DNA from 3 places in the Rhizobium cerradonense genome. Region 2 is predicted to be linked to each of the others. Evidence: predicted binding sites of a transcription regulator. Region 2 holds the regulator's gene; each other region holds the start of a gene.
The links. Region 2 encodes LexA, which represses DNA repair genes until DNA is damaged. Its sites were predicted from a motif close to TGTTCNNNNTGTGTTCNG; they were not measured.
Positions count from the first base shown of each region.

Region 1 (5,514 bases), 550 kb from region 2:
GGCGTTGGTGGCGACCGGCTGGCTCGGGCCGAAGCCGACGGCAGACATGCGGCGCTGGTCGATGCCCTGGCTGCCGAGATAGCTGGCAACCGAATCGGCGCGGCGTTCGGACAGTTCCTGGTTATGCTGCAGGCTGCCGGTCGAATCCGTATGGCCGTTGACGTCGATCAGCGTGCGGTTGAACTTGCGAAGCACGATCGCGACCGAATTCAGCGTCGGATCGAATTCCGGCTTGATCGCATCCTGGTCGATGTCGAAGGTAATGGCCGACGGCATATTGAGGATGATGCGGTCGCCGACGCGCGTTACGGAGACGCCAGTACCCTGCAACTGCGCGCGCAGCTCGGATTCCTGCTGGTCCATGTAATTGCCGATGCCGGCACCCGCAAGCGCACCGACGCCGGCGCCGATCAGCGCAGCATTGCGGCGCGATGCCGGCGAGTGGCCGATGAGAAGACCGGCAACCGCACCAACGCCGGCACCGATCGCGGCGCCTCCCGCCGTGTTGGATACTTTCTGCTCTCCCGTATAGGGATCGGTTGTCGTACATGCATTGAGAAAGGCTGCCGAGACGGCAAGGATGGCAAATTTCTTGATCATAGAATCGTCGCTCTCCGGTTCGATGGTCCGCAGCAGATATGAAGCATTGCGGCAATATGATGAAATATAATTTTCGTCCACCCGCGGCCGGGCTGCCCGGCCACTATTCTGGAGCGTTTTCTTCCAAACTAACCAGTTCAAGGAGATTGGATCCGCTCCGCCGATCTATTCCCCTTGAAATCCAGGCTTCCGCCGTCAGAGGTTTTGGAAGAGTTGTCTCACCGTATCGTAGCTGGCATTGGCAATCGACAATGATTGCAATCCCAGTTGCTGCTGCGTCTGCAGCGCCAATACCCTGCTTGATTGCCTCTCCATGTCGGCATCGACCAGCTTGCCGACGCCACTCGTCAGCGAATCGCTGAGATTGCTGGCAAATTGGTTTTGCAGACTGACGCGCGTTTCCAACGAGCCGAAGGCCGATCCTATCGTGTTCAGTTGGTGCAGCATGGCGGTGACGGTGTTGACCATGTCGGTCACGGCGCCCTGTGTCGTATTGGCGTCGAGCGAGATTTCCACCTGCCCGCTGGTATCGCCATTTTTACTGCCGATCAGCACATAGTTCTCGGCTGCCCCCGCTTCCGTTGCAAAAGCCGTGGAGGTGAGCACGCCATAGCCGCCCGTGCCGCTTGACTGATCGTCGATCAGATATCGTGCATCCGTCGATACGATGGGGCCGCTGGTCGAGCCGACACCCTCATAGTTCAGCATGCCGATCGAAACCGTGCCATCGGTGTGGCGGATGAGGGAGCCCGGGATCTCGTGTGGCTCGGTCGGATCGTCACCGTTCTGCAGCACGACCCAGTTGACGCCGTTGAAGCTCGTCGACTCGCCGACGCTGCGAAGCTGGTCCTTAAGTTCGGAGATTTCGTCGTTGAGCTTGGTCTTATCGACACTGCCCTCATAGCCAGTCACCAGCTTCGATCGGATCTGAGTGACGATATCGATTGCGCTGGTGATGCCCGTGGAGGCGGTGCTGACCGTGGCAGCAGCAAGCCCCAGCGCATCCTGCACGGCCGAGACGGCGCCAATATCGGTGCGCGTCAATGTCGAGATCGTCCAGTAAGTGGCGTTGTCCTTAGCGGTCTGCACACGCAGACCGGATGACATCTGACGCTGTGCGACATTCAGATCCGCCTGTGTGTTTCGAAGGACTTCAAGGGCTGTTTTGACAGGGGAACTTACCCTTATGAAGGTCGAAAAAATACTCACGACACAGGACTCCGGACGCAACGATACACAACAGATACATGAAGACATTGGAACCATGCCGCGGGCGCTCATGCGCGCGGGCCAACCGAAGTCGGCGAAGGTGGAGTCCGGCAAAAAAACAGCGCCTGAAACTCGAGCGGTTACAGGCGCTATGATTAGCAATCATGCTTAAGAAAGCGATAATGGAAACTGGCAATTTACCATAAATCGCCCTCGATCAGAAAATCGTTATCGCGTTCAGGTTGCGATCATTCCGCCGCCCGGAGCCTGGCCGCCTTCGCACGCAATGCCGCTTCCTACATCTCTTCATGCAGCCGCCGCTCCGTTGAACAACAAGCCGCAGGAACTGCGAGACAGTCCCTTGAAAGGCTAACAACCCAAGAAATGTGCACTTTTTGTTCTATTTCCCGGCCGTTTCTTTTGCCTTTCAGGGCAGAATCATTACATTGAGCCGCATGACCATCGGACATGACGACATTCCCTTCTTTGACGAGGAGCCGGAGCACGCGGCGCCGCGTCGGCCTGCCCCTGCCCCCAGCGCCGGTGGCGGTATTGCGGCCCGCGCCATGGCGGCGCGCGACAGCGGCCGCCGCCCTGACTATCTCGCTGGCCTCAATCCGGAACAGGCGGAAGCGGTCGAGACGCTGGATGGGCCCGTGCTGGTGCTCGCCGGCGCCGGCACCGGCAAGACGCGGGTGCTGACGACCCGCATCGCCCATATCCTTTCCACCAACCGTGCCTTCCCCTCTCAGATCCTCGCCGTTACCTTCACCAACAAGGCCGCGCGCGAGATGAAGGAGCGTATCGCCCTCCTCGTCGGCGGCGCGGTCGAAGGCATGCCCTGGCTCGGCACTTTCCATTCGATAGGCGTCAAGCTGCTGCGCCGTCATTCCGAGCTGGTCGGCCTCTCCTCGAGCTTCACCATTCTCGACACTGACGATGTCGTGCGCCTGATCAAGCAATTGATCCAGGCGGAGGGGCTGGACGACAAGCGTTGGCCCGCCAAGCAATTTGCCGGGATGATCGACACCTGGAAGAACAAGGGCCTTGGCCCGGCCGATATTCCGGAAGGCGATGCGCGCGCCTTTGCCAATGGCAAGGGACGCGACCTCTATACCGCGTATCAGGCCCGCTTGAAGACGCTGAACGCCTGCGACTTCGGCGACCTTTTGCTGCATCCGATCAATATGTTCCGTCAGAATCCTGATATATTGAAGGATTATCACCAGCGGTTCCGCTACATCCTCGTCGACGAATATCAGGACACCAACACCGCTCAATATATGTGGCTGCGTTTACTGGCGCAGCGGCAAAAGGGCGAGCTGCAGAATGTCTGCTGCGTCGGTGACGACGACCAGTCGATCTACGGCTGGCGCGGCGCTGAGGTGGACAACATCCTGCGTTTCGAAAAGGATTTTCCCGGCGCCAAGGTCATCAAACTGGAGCGCAATTACCGCTCTACCGAGCATATTCTCGGCGCGGCCGCACATCTCATCGCCCATAATGAGGGCCGACTTGGCAAGACACTATTCACTGACCGCTCCGATCCCGACGACATCAAGGTGCAGGTGCACGCCTCCTGGGATTCCGAGGAGGAAGCCCGCGCGATCGGCGAGGAGATCGAGCAGCTTCAGCGCAACAAGCACAATCTCAACGACATGGCGATCCTCGTGCGCGCCTCATTCCAGATGCGTGAATTCGAAGACCGCTTCGTTACGCTCGGCCTGAACTACCGCGTCGTTGGCGGCCCTCGCTTCTACGAACGCCTCGAAATCCGCGATGCCATGGCCTATTTCCGCCTCGTCTGCCAGCCGGCCGACGACCTCGCCTTCGAACGCATCATCAATACGCCGAAGCGCGGCCTCGGCGACACCACCGTGCGCGCGCTGCACGATTACGCCCGTGTCCGCGACATTCCGATGCTGGCGGCAGCGGCCGATATCATCGAAACGGACGAAATGAAGCCGAAGGCGCGCAAGGCGCTGTTCGACGTCGTGCAATCCTTCCGCCGCTGGCAGGGACTGCTTGAAAACACCCCGCATACCGAGCTTGCCGAGCAGATTCTCGAAGAGTCCGGCTATACCGACATGTGGAAGAATGACAAATCGGCGGAAGCACCCGGACGGCTGGAAAACCTGAAGGAACTCATCCGCTCGATGGAAAGCTTCGAATCCATGCGCGGCTTCCTCGAACACGTAGCCCTCGTCATGGACGCCGAGCAGAACGAGGATCTGGACGCAGTCTCGATCATGACGCTGCACTCCGCCAAGGGCTTGGAATTCGACACCGTCTTCCTGCCTGGCTGGGAGGAAGGCCTGTTTCCACACCAGCGCTCGCTCGACGAAAGCGGCCGCGCCGGCCTGGAGGAAGAACGCCGCCTCGCCTATGTCGGCCTCACCCGCGCCAAGCGCCGCTGCCACATTTGGTTCGTCTCCAACCGCCGCATCCACGGCCTCTGGCAATCGACCATCCCTTCCCGCTTTCTCGACGAACTGCCGGAAACCCATGTCGAAGTGGCCGAGATGGAGCAATCTTACGGCGGTTACGGCCGCGGCGGCTATGGCCAGTCGCGCTTCGACAAGGCCGACCCTTTCGCCAACTCCTATTCCACTCCCGGCTGGAAACGCGCCCAGGCCAACAAGACCGACGCCACCCGCGACAATTGGGGCTCCCGCTCCGGCCACGCCGTCGAACGCATCGGCTACGGCGAAAGCGGCCCCAAAACCCGCACCATCGACGGCGAACTCGTCGCCAAATCCACCTCCACCGAACCCTCTAAATTTGCGATCGGCGACCGCGTCTTCCACATAAAGTTTGGGAACGGCAATGTTTCCGAGATCGAAGGGAACAAGCTGACGATCGATTTCGATCGGGCTGGGCAGAAAAGGGTGCTGGATGGGTTTGTGGAGAGGGTTTGACGGTTGCGGTGGGCATCTGCCGCATCGATCATCTGCTTTGCCAACGCAATGCCCTTTGCCCCGGAGCTAGGGCACATGCTCCATCATGATTTGCGTGTGCAGCATCGGCGCTTCGCTTCCGAAGTAAGTCTTCAGTAGCGGCAGAAAATCGTCCGATAGATAAAAATCCGTGAGCGCGCGGTCGACCACTAGGCGGAAGTCGGCATCGTCGCGCCTCAGGGCGATTGCATATGGTTCATGCGTGAACAGGCGATCGCCGACTTCAAGCAAGGACGGATCGTGCGCGCGCTGGGCCAAGCTCATGAGTAGCACCCGATCGGCAAAATAGGCGTCGATCTTATGTTCCTCCAGCGCCTTAAGTCCGTCTTCGTGCGTGTCGAAATCGGCGATCCGGGTTTTCGACGTCTCGATGCTGCGCGCCTCGCGCAATATTGCGTCCGTCGTGGTGTTTGCGCGCACGCCGATGACGCTGGTGGATGGAGCACGCTGGCTAACGGAACGAACGGCGGGCGTGTCGAGAAAAAGCGCGTGCAGATAGTCGGGCGAATCCTTGCGCAGCAGGGCGCTCGCTCCGGTCAGGAAGATCGGCTGTGAGAAATCGACAAGTTTCCGCCTCTCCAGATTGACGGTGATAGCCCCACAAAGCAGGTCGATCTGACCGTTCTTGACAGCGTCGAAACCATTGGCCAGCGTCATTTCTACATATTCGCGCTTCAACTGCGGAACCGCATGCTCGATTTCGTCCGCGACCTTCCCGCAGAGGTCGATGGCATATCCCGTCGGTTTT
Region 1 covers NZ_JAQJCK010000001.1:727,201-732,714, forward strand. Annotated here, with positions in the region: gene PH547_RS03560 (YiaD family glycine zipper/OmpA-like lipoprotein) at 1-600, opposite strand, end outside; gene PH547_RS03565 (flagellin N-terminal helical domain-containing protein) at 796-1,809, opposite strand; gene PH547_RS03570 (ATP-dependent helicase) at 2,265-4,727, shown strand; gene PH547_RS03575 (amino acid ABC transporter substrate-binding protein) at 4,794-5,514, opposite strand, start outside.
Region 1: a site for LexA is predicted at 2,195-2,212, ahead of PH547_RS03570 (ATP-dependent helicase). Genes of this name have one in related genera too.

Region 2 (5,514 bases):
GTTCGACGCATAATCGAGGTCGTTCTTCGGGTAAACGAAGGGCTGGCCGATATGGTACTTGTAAGCCATGGCGGCAAGCGTCGGCATCTTGGCGATCATGCGCAGGCTTGCGACCATGCGCTGGTGCGGATCGGTGATGTCGGTGGAGTCGTGATAGAAGGCCGACAGAGCGCCGACGCAGCCGCACATGACGGCCATCGGATGCGCATCGCGACGGAAGCCGGTGAAGAAGCGAGACATCTGTTCATGCACCATGGTGTGGTGCACGACCCGGTAATCGAAGTCCTTCTTCTGGGCTGCGGTCGGCAATTCGCCGTAGAGCAGCAGGTAACAGACTTCGAGGAAGTCGCCGTGTTCGGCAAGCTGTTCGATCGGATAACCGCGATGCAGCAGAACGCCTTCGTCGCCATCAATAAAGGTGATGCTGGATTCGCACGACGCAGTCGAAGTGAAGCCAGGATCGTAGGTGAAAGTGGAGGTGTTCTTATAAAGGGCACCAATATCAATGACACTTGGGCCGATGGTTCCGGACTTAACCGGCAAATCCACCGTCTTTTCACCCCAAGTTAGTTTCGCGCTTTGTTCCGTCATGCTGATCCTCCAAGATTTGGCGGGATTGGCGCCTTAAAAAGCGCCAAAGGGTTAAGCGACTAACGATTAGCTATATGATCCAGAGCCTAATGCCAAGTTATCCTTACGCCTATTTGTGCATTGCGGTATCAACTTTTGGGCACTGCGGTAGAAGGGACCATTTTGCGCAAGCGTGAATTAGCGTCATTTGTCGGCGATGACGCCGATTTCAGTTGAAATCACTGGCCGGTGACGGCAAAACTCTCGCTATAGCTGTAGTTTTGCGTGGGCGCTGGAGTATATGCCTAATTTAGAGGCACCGGATCCGCAGGTGGATAGTCGGGAATTGGCTGCGGTTGCCGTGCGCGAGGAGGGCGTGGGCGCCGTTATTTCTCGTGCCAAAGCGTCGCGGCCGGAGCGGACACAGGACCATGCCGCGCTTATTGCCCGCCTTCGCCTCGCGGCGGGCAGCATCCGACCCGGCATTTACCATTTAGCCGAAGAAGAGGCGGCGCACGGTCGCGCGATGCTATTTGCGCCGGTCTACATCGGCGCCGGCGCGATCGTCTGGTTCTCGGTCGGAGCCGATCCGCCGCCGCAAGCTGTTTTTGCGGCCCTCCTTATCTTCGCTGTCGCATTCTTCCGCCAGCAGCACGCGGGGCGAGTGCTACGGCACATATTGTTTGCCGGCATGCTGATGTGCTCCGGCATGGCTCTGGCGCAATGCGAAACCTGGCGCGCATCGACGGTGATGCTCGACTCTGCGGTGACGACCACCATCACCGGGCGGATCGAACGGCGTGAAGCCGACGACAAGGGCCATTGGCGCTATGTCGTCGCCCTGGAGGCAACGGAAAAACCGACCATTCGCAGGCCGCCGGCGCAGATCACCATTTTCGTGCGCAAACAGCTCCAGCCCTTCGAACTCGGCGACCGCATTCAGGGTAGAGCGCGGTTGACGCCGCCGGCCGGACCTGCCTTGCCCGGCCTCAACGATTTCGCCTTCAGCGCCTATTTCGATGGCACCGGCGCGAATGGCTTTGCCTATGGAACGCCGACACTATTGTCACCGACTAGTGATGTAGTTCAGGGATCGGTCCTCGACAAGGCGGATATCTGGCTTGCCGGTTTGCGCAGCCATATCGGCGATAGAATCAGGACGCTTTTGCCCGGAGACACCGGCGCCTTTGCGGCTTCGCTTGTCACCGATGAGAGACGAGCGATCTCAGACGACACGACCGAAGCGCTGCGGACCTCGGGTCTTGCGCATATCATCGCCATCTCCGGCCTAAACATGGCGCTCTCCGCGGGCATCTTTTATGTCGGTTTACGCTATGCCCTCAGTCTGTTTTTCGGCGTGGCACAGGCTTGGCCAACGAAGAAGATTGCGGCCTTCGGCGCGCTGGTCACAGTGACGGCTTATTACCTCATTTCCGGCTTCGGGGTATCCGCGGAGCGTGCCTTCATCATGATGGCGATCATGCTGATCGCCGTGCTCTTCGACCGGCCATCCATCAGCCTGCGCAACGTGGCGCTATCGGCGATAGTCATTCTCATACTGTCGCCTTCGCAGGCGCTCGGACCAAGTTTTCAGATGTCTTACGCCGCGACCCTGGCGTTGGTGTCCGGCTATTCGCTCTGGGCGAGGAGGCCGCATCGGGAGAGCGTTCTCTCCCGGTTCCGGGTCATGCGTCCGCTGCTCTTCGTTTCCCGTTTCTTCGGAAGCATATTGTCGACCTCTTTTATAGGCGGCGCATCGACGGCAATCTTCTCGATAGAACATTTTCACCGGTTGGCGACATATGGCCTCGTTGCCAATCTGGCGGCTATGCCGGTCGTCTCCTTTGTCGTCATGCCGTTTGGCATGGCGGCGACGCTACTGATGCCATTTGGCGTTGATGCCCCTTTCTGGCAGATAACCGGCTGGGGACTTGATGTCGTCATCGTCATTGCCAAAACGGTTGCCGCCTGGGGCGGTAATATTCCCTTCGGCCGGCTGCCGGTCTGGCTGTTCCCGACGGTCATAGCCGGCTTCTTGCTGATGACCTTGCTGAGAACATGGCTGCGACATGCAGGTGCGCTCTTGATCACCGGTTCGGTCGCAGTCGTGGCGCTCGGCCCCGGTGTCCTGAAGCCTGATCTCATGATCTCCGAGGACGGCACGCTGGTCGCCTTGTTGCGCAACGGTGCGCTGACGACAAACCGCGAAAAACCGCCGGATTTCATCTTCGAGCAGTGGCAAAGAGCATTGGCGATCACCGAGCAGCAACCGCCAACGATGCTTCCGCCGGATAGTCAGCTCCCCAAAATCAGCAAATCAGACAAGCATCGTCGCCTGAATTCCGAAGAACAGAGCACCGTTCGAAAGGCGATGGATGCGGCATTAGACGCGGCCGGGCCGGGCGGTTTCGCCTGCCAAAAAGGTGCATGGTGCGTGGCAATGCTGGATAATGGCGACATGCTTGTCACCATTGAAGATGCCGCCTATCTCGCTCCGGCCTGCGACACGGCCAATATCGTCATCACCTCCGTACGGCTGCGTCTTGATCGCTGCCGCTCTGGCGCCACGCTCTTCACAGGTGCAACATTGCGCCGCACAGGGTCCATCGAAATGAGCCTTAGCACCGATAAACCGATAATGACGGCAGCGTTTGAAAACCTTTCGCGGCCATGGAGCCTGCATCGCTCCTACGACTGGCGAACAGACACTTTTGGCGCGCCGCTCAAGCCGGCGTCACCGGTCAGTGATAGCGGCGAATGAGACCGACGAGCTTGCCTTGTACCTTCACTCGATCCGGCCCGAAGATGCGGGTTTCGTAAGCAGGGTTTGCCGCTTCAAGCGCGATCGAGGCTCCCTTGCGGCGGAAGCGCTTCAATGTCGCCTCTTCATCATCGACGAGAGCGACGACGATGTCGCCGGGATTGGCGGTCGTGGCGTTGCGGATGATGACGGTATCGCCATCAAAGATGCCGGCATCGATCATCGAGTCGCCCTTGACCTCCAGCGCATAATGCTCGCCGGAGCCGAGCATGTCGGCGGGAACGGTGATGTCGTGAGTATTGTTCTGGATGGCCGAGATCGGAACGCCGGCGGCAATGCGGCCCATGACGGGTACCGAAACCGAACTGTTGTTGTCCTCACTCACCGGCTTTGCGGGTGCGGGCGGCGGCACAAGTTGCGGCTTGCCAAGGCTACCCTCGATGACGCTTGGCGAAAAGCCGCGGCGAGGCTGCAGGCTCGGGCTATAGGCCTCCGGCAGCTTGATGACCTCCAGCGCTCGGGCTCGGTTCGGCAGGCGACGGATGAAGCCGCGCTCTTCCAAAGCCGTGATGAGACGGTGAATACCGGATTTGGACGCAAGGTCCAGCGCATCCTTCATCTCGTCGAAAGATGGCGGAACACCGGACTCCTTCATTCGTTCGTGAATGAAGAGAAGCAGTTCCTGCTGCTTGCGCGTCAACATCGTTTTGAACCTCGGGACTGAGAAGGTGTCGTGAAACAAATCCAGAACGGACACTATATGTTCCATATGTGTTCCGCAAGCCCTTAAATTTCGGTGAACATTTTGTAGGTGCATCAAATAAATGGGGAACATAACAGGTCCCGGGCAGATGATTTTTTCCCGGCACCTTCAAACTAAATAGCAGAAATATATGCGGAATCGGGCGAAGCAAAATTTCGGACGATCCCAAAACTGATTATCTCCAAGGCGGCGAAAAGCCATGTTCTTCGTTCTATAAGCTCTTTGGAGGACGACACTCTCCGAACCATGGAGAGCAAGCTATGGATCTGACTGGGAATCCGGATTTCTGAGGGGCCGGGATTGGTGCCATCCGTAGTAATATTCGACGGGATATCAATAGGTTGAACTTTTCCTCGAACTCCCGTGCCGGTGCTCGAGCAAGGTACGGTCGTTGGCGATCTGCCTTAGCATGCTGCGCCCGGCCAGAATCATCTCGACGAGAAAGGCCACAAAGGCGCCCATGAGTGCGAAGACGGCAAGCCCAAAGAGCCAGAGCAGCAATTGCTCGCGAAACTGCTGGCGAATCGCACCGCCCATGAGGCCGAGCGTCGCAAGGCATGTGAACACGCCCGATGTCGTGCCGAGCAGAACTGCGATCTCCAGCGCCAATGTTCGCCGCCGCAGATAGTAGAGCTGCAGCAACCGTGTTTCATCCGGGTCCTCAGAGGTCACCCGTTCGAAAAGGCTGTTGACCCGGTCGGAGACGCGGGCGAGCCTGGCCGAAAAGACATTGAGGCACCCGGCAGTGCCCGCCAGCAGAAAGACCGCTGTCAGCGCTATCTGAATAACGTGCGCGGCAATAGACGTCAGATGGTCGTTCAGCACATTGGATCTCCTTTCTGTCCAACGTCATCCGGTATCCGCCCCAGAGGTGTCGCCTTGCCAAAGAAGCGCGCGGAGATGAGGCTGGTTACTGATCTCGCGCGAACGTTCAGGTCGGCGGCGCTGCCGATTGCGTCATTTGCTCAGCGATCTTCTTTCTCTGCAGTGTCATGGCTGCGATCGCGGCATCGGATTTTTCCTCGCCACCCACCTGCACTGTCGGCTGAGCGAAGTCGATGCCGTTTTCCATGAATGCGTCGCGGATCATGGTATAGGCCTGGCGCCGTATGTAGGTTTGCCGACCGGGGAGGGCGGTAAAGGCAAAACTCAGTTCGATACCGAAGTCGCCAATTTGCTCCACCCCCTTCATTTTCAGGGTTTCAAGAATCTGCGGTCCGATTTCCGGATCTTCTTTCAACTGCTCTCCGATTTGCTTGACGATCCTTTTCGCCTTGGTGACGTCGGTATTGAACGGAACCCGTAGCAGGAATTTATCGATCGCCCAGTCGCGGCTCATGTTCTGAACGGCGCCGAGTTCGCCGAAGGGAACTGTGAACACCGGACCATGATGATGTCGAAGCCTGACGGAACGCAGGCT
Region 2 covers NZ_JAQJCK010000001.1:176,406-181,919, forward strand. Annotated here, with positions in the region: gene gltA (citrate synthase) at 1-591, opposite strand, end outside; gene PH547_RS00945 (ComEC/Rec2 family competence protein) at 872-3,331, shown strand; gene lexA (transcriptional repressor LexA) at 3,312-4,034, opposite strand; gene PH547_RS00955 (DUF2721 domain-containing protein) at 4,428-4,919, opposite strand; gene PH547_RS00960 (mechanosensitive ion channel family protein) at 5,026-5,514, opposite strand, start outside.

Region 3 (5,514 bases), on a different contig from region 2:
TTGTCATCGTCGCGGCGCTCAACATCATTTCCGGTCTGATCATGCTGGTGAAGGACAAGGGAAGCGACATCGCCATTTTGCGCACCATGGGCGCGACGTCGGGGGCGATCATGCGCATCTTCTTCATGACGGGCGCGGCGATCGGCGTCGTCGGCACCGTCGCCGGCGTCGCGCTCGGGGTCGTCGTCTGCCTCAACATCGAATCGATCCGTCAGTTCTTCTCCTGGATATCCGGCACGGTGATCTTCAATCCCGAGGTCTATTTCCTCAGCAAGTTGCCGGCGGAAATGAATCTCGGCGAGACCCTCTCCGTGGTCGTGATGGCGCTGACGCTCTCCTTCCTCGCCACGATCTTTCCGGCCTGGCGTGCCTCGCGGCTCGATCCGGTGCAGGCGCTAAGGTACGAATAAGGAATTCCACATTTGATCAAACGCAACGTCGTTCTCCAGCTTACGGGCGTGGAGCGTCATTACGGGCAGGGCGAAACGCGGCTGTCGATCCTGAAGGGCGCCGATTTCGCCTTGACCAGCGGCGAGATCGTTGCCCTGGTCGCGCCGTCGGGAACGGGGAAATCGACGCTTCTGCACGTTGCCGGCCTGCTCGAACATCCAGATGGCGGCGAGGTGACGATTAATGGCCAGGCCTGTGAGGGACTGTCCGATGAAAAGCGCACGGCCGTCCGTCGCAGCGAGATTGGCTTCGTCTATCAGTTCCACCATCTGTTGCCCGAGTTTTCCGCGCTAGAAAACATCATGATGCCGCAGTTGATTTCCGGTCTCTCCCGGAAAGAGGCAAGCGCTCGCGCTGCCCAGCTCCTCGACTATATGCGCATTGGTCATCGCGCCGATCACCGCCCGGCCGAGCTTTCCGGCGGTGAGCAACAGCGCGTCGCGATTGCCCGCGCCGTTGCCAACGCACCGCTGGTGCTTTTGGCCGACGAGCCGACCGGCAACCTCGATCCTGATACGGCGCATTACGTCTTCGACGCGCTGGAGGCGCTGGTGCGTCAGTCCGGGCTTGCCGCGCTGATCGCCACGCACAATCACGAACTGGCGGCTCGCATGGACCGCCGCGTGACTATCCATGACGGTAAGGTCGTCGAATTCTGACGGTGCCCATCAAGGGACGATCAGTCCGCCGCGGTAATCCAGCTCATAGGCCTTACGTCCGTTTACGAGGATGACCTCATGGCCGATAAAATGATCGCAGCCGCCGGTACTGCGATCGACATACTGGCCAAATGAATGGGTGAATTCGAAACCGCCGAGAAAGCGTTTCTCATCGAGGTAGAGCCGCATGAGCGCCGCCTTGATGACCATCCCTGCAGCCCTGCCATCTATCAGATCGGGCTCGACGATTCGTCCAAAATAATTCATCGCCCAGACCGGCTCGTCATCGTACCAGACGACTTCCTGTCCGGCGAAATCCGTGCCGCCGAAATAGCTATCGAGATAGCGGCAGCGGCCGCTGGCATAGCCGATGTCATGCGAGCCGCTCCGGCAGGACGGCAGCCTCTCGCCATCGCCGACATAGGTCTCCGCCTTCGCGGCAACAATAAAATCGTTCAGCGCGGCAAGATCCGGCATGTCCCTCTCCATTCGTGGTGAGGGCACAGAATGCCACGCGCTCGATAGCAAGTAAAGAACATACGGTGAACAAATGAAAAGCCGCTACGTGTTTTCCCCACAAACTTTCCGGCCGATATCGTCTTTCCAGTCCTGGATCTTGATGGTTTTGGCTTGAGTCTGGAGTTCCCTGCCACTCTTCGTCGCCTTGCCCGTCAGGACATTGTAGTCGCAGCTATAGCTTCTATCGGCTTCGAGATTGTCCCGGTAATCAAAGGTGTAGCCGGCGACGACGAAGGCGTTGTTGCGGAAGGCGAGGGTGAGCGTCTGATGCCAGCGGTCGCGCCCGATCGCGTCATTCTGGGACATGACGGCGATCGAACCATTGGGCAGCGCCGTGATCGAAGGCTCCTGACCGAAGATACCGCCCGGCTCGCCTCGGCCCCATACTTTGTCGGGTGCGGCGGCCGCCAGCTTGAGCAACTGATGTTCTTTGTCGCGGAGATAAATATAGATGCCGATCGTGGTCTCGTCGTCTGGCGGGGCCAACGCCAGCAAAGCAAGGTCCGGCTTACCGTCCTTGTTCCAATCGCCGACCGCCGCGTCGATGATGCGGTCGGGCGCAATGGTATCGTCAGCGTGAGCCGCGGATGTAACCGAAAGCAGAATGAGAGCGCAGGCAAGTGGTTTCATCGTGATCCCCCCTCGCGTTTTCATAGCTTAGGGGTTGTGCTTCGGTCCATTGGTACTCTTCAAAATACTGATGATGAAAATTATTGATGCAGCTATTGACTCTCGAACATAAATAGAACAAAAAAGAAACATAACGAGTAAGGAGCGCGTAAATGACCGATATCATTCGAGACGTTGCAGCATTCACCTCCATCGTCATGTTTGTCGCCAGCTTTTCCCTCATCATGATGGCGATGTGAAACTTATCCCCACGGGTGTTGCGATGCGCCCGTGAATCATGAAGTCAACTTATGGACTTTATCGTCCGCTATGCCGAAAATGCAGCCGATTCATTTGGGCATGCGGAAAGGCATATGATGGCGGATATGATGAGCAGCGGCGCAGCGGGTGCGCCGGTCGGAGATACGCCGGAATTCGTGCATCTTCGCGTCCATTCCGCATATTCTCTGCTCGAAGGCGCATTGCCGCTAAAGAAGATCCTCGCCAAGGCGGCGGGCGACAATCAGCCGGCCATCGCCATCACCGATACCAACAACCTTTTCATCGCGCTGGAGTTTTCCCAGAAGGCGATGGATGAGGGCCTGCAGCCGATCATCGGCTGCCAGGTGTCGATCGACATGGAAGATAGTGTCGAGGGCGAAAAGCGCGGCCCGCAACAGGCACTCGCCAAGCTGCCGTCCATCGTGTTGCTCGCCGCCACGGAGCGGGGCTATGAGCGGCTGGTCGATCTCGTGAGCCGCGCCTATCTGGGCGGCGAAGGCAATCAGGCTGTCCATATCACCGCCTCCTGGTTGAAGGAAATCGGCACGGACGGCATGATTGCGCTGACCGGTTCGCTTGGCGGTCCGGTCGATATGGCGTTGAAGGAAGGCCACGCGCCGCAGGCGCTGTCGCGTCTGCTGACGCTCAAGGACCTGTTCGGTGATCGGCTTTATGTCGAATTGCAACGTCACGGCACCTATGATCGTCGCCACGAACAGAAGATGATCGCGCTCGCCTATGAGCATGAATTGCCGCTGGTCGCGACCAACGAGGCCTTCTTCCCGACGCGTGAGGACTATGAGGCCCACGACGCCCTCATGGCGGTCGCCCACAATGCCATTGTTTCGGACGACACTCGTTTTCGCCTGACACCGGATCACTATTTGAAGAGCCGCGCCGATATGGCGAAGCTGTTCGCCAATCTGCCGGAAGCCTTGGAGAACACCGTCGAGATCGCCCGGCGCTGTTCCTTCGTCTTGAAGACACGCAAACCGATCCTGCCGCGCTTTACCGGCGCCACCGACGATCCGGAGGAAGCCGAACGCGCCGAGGCGGCGGAACTGCGCGCCCAGGCGGTCGAAGGTCTCGATCGGCGTCTCTCCTCGCTCGGCATGGCGGCCGGCTATGCGGAGAAGGACTATCGCGAGCGGCTGGAGTTCGAGCTCAGCGTCATCGAGCGCATGAAATTCCCCGGCTACTTTCTGATCGTCGCGGACTTCATCAAATGGGCCAAACAGCATGATATTCCGGTCGGCCCGGGCCGCGGTTCTGGCGCGGGCTCATTGGTTGCCTATGCGCTGACGATTACCGACGTCGATCCGCTGCGTTTCTCGCTGCTGTTCGAGCGCTTCCTCAATCCGTCGCGCGTGTCGATGCCGGACTTCGACATCGACTTCTGCCAGGATCGTCGCGAAGAGGTGATCCGCTATGTCCAGGCCAAATATGGTCGCGAGCAGGTGGCGCAGATCATCACTTTCGGTTCCCTTCAGGCGCGCGCCGCCCTTCGCGACGTTGGGCGCGTGCTGGAAATGCCCTACGGCCAGGTCGACAAGATCTGCAAGCTGGTGCCGAACAACCCCGCCAATCCGACCCCGCTCAGCAAGGCGATCGAGGAGGAACCACGTCTGCAGGAGGAGGCCGACAAGGAACCGGTCGTTGCCCGTCTGCTCGATATCGCCCAGAAGATCGAGGGCCTTTATCGCCATGCCTCGACACACGCCGCCGGCATCGTCATCGGCGATCGGCCGCTGTCGAAGCTGGTGCCGATGTATCGAGACCCGCGCTCCGACATGCCGGTCACCCAGTTCAACATGAAATGGGTGGAACAGGCCGGCCTGGTCAAGTTCGACTTCCTCGGCCTGAAGACGCTGACGGTTCTAAAGACAGCCGTCGATTTCGTCGCCAAGCGCGGCATTACGCTTGATCTCGCCAGCATTCCGCTCGACGACAAGAAGACTTACGACATGCTCTCGCGCGGTGAGACGGTCGGCGTGTTCCAGGTAGAAAGTGCGGGCATGCGCAAGGCGCTGATCGGCATGCGCCCGGACTGCATCGAGGACATCATCGCGCTGGTCGCCCTCTATCGTCCGGGCCCGATGGAAAACATACCGGTCTACAATGCCCGCAAACACGGCGAGGAAGAGATCGAATCGATCCATCCGACGATCGATTATCTGCTGAAGGAGACGCAGGGCGTTATCGTCTATCAGGAGCAGGTGATGCAGATCGCCCAGGTCCTGTCTGGTTACTCGCTCGGCGAGGCCGATCTTCTGCGCCGCGCCATGGGCAAGAAGATCAAGGCCGAGATGGATCAGCAGCGCGAACGCTTCGTCGACGGCGCTGTCAAGAATGGCGTATCGAAGGGACAGGCGGACGTCATTTTCGACCTGCTCGCCAAGTTCGCGAACTACGGCTTCAACAAGTCGCACGCCGCCGCCTACGCCATCGTCTCCTACCAGACCGCCTATATGAAGGCGCATTATCCGGTGGAGTTCCTCGCGGCCTCGATGACGCTCGATATGGCGAACACCGAAAAGGTCAACGACTTCCGCCAGGACGCCAAGCGCCTCGGCATTGAAGTCATCGCGCCATCGATCCAGACCTCGTTCCGCCATTTCGAAACGGGCGACAACCGGATCTACTATGCGCTGGCCGCCATCAAGGGCGTTGGCGAATCCGCCGTCGACCATATTGTCGAGGTGCGCGGCGACCAGCCTTTTGCCGGCATCGAGGATTTCTGCCTGCGCATCGATCCGAAGCAGATCAATCGCCGGGTGCTGGAAAGCCTGATCTCCGCGGGCGCCTTCGATTGCTTCGATATCGACCGCGCGCAACTGATCGGTGGACTGGACCGGGTCATGGGCTATGCGCAGGTCGCGCAGGAAAACAAGCGAAGTGGTCAGTCCGATATGTTCGGAAGCGCTGCCTCGGGACCTGAGAAGATCTCATTCCCGCCTTTCACCCCCTGGCTCGCCTCAGAGCGGCTGCTACGCGA
Region 3 covers NZ_JAQJCK010000003.1:566,583-572,096, forward strand. Annotated here, with positions in the region: gene PH547_RS10320 (lipoprotein-releasing ABC transporter permease subunit) at 1-410, shown strand, start outside; gene PH547_RS10325 (ABC transporter ATP-binding protein) at 426-1,109, shown strand; gene PH547_RS10330 (DUF5680 domain-containing protein) at 1,119-1,586, opposite strand; gene PH547_RS10335 (hypothetical protein) at 1,671-2,258, opposite strand; gene dnaE (DNA polymerase III subunit alpha) at 2,615-5,514, shown strand, end outside.
Region 3: a site for LexA is predicted at 2,361-2,378, ahead of dnaE (DNA polymerase III subunit alpha). Genes of this name have one in related genera too.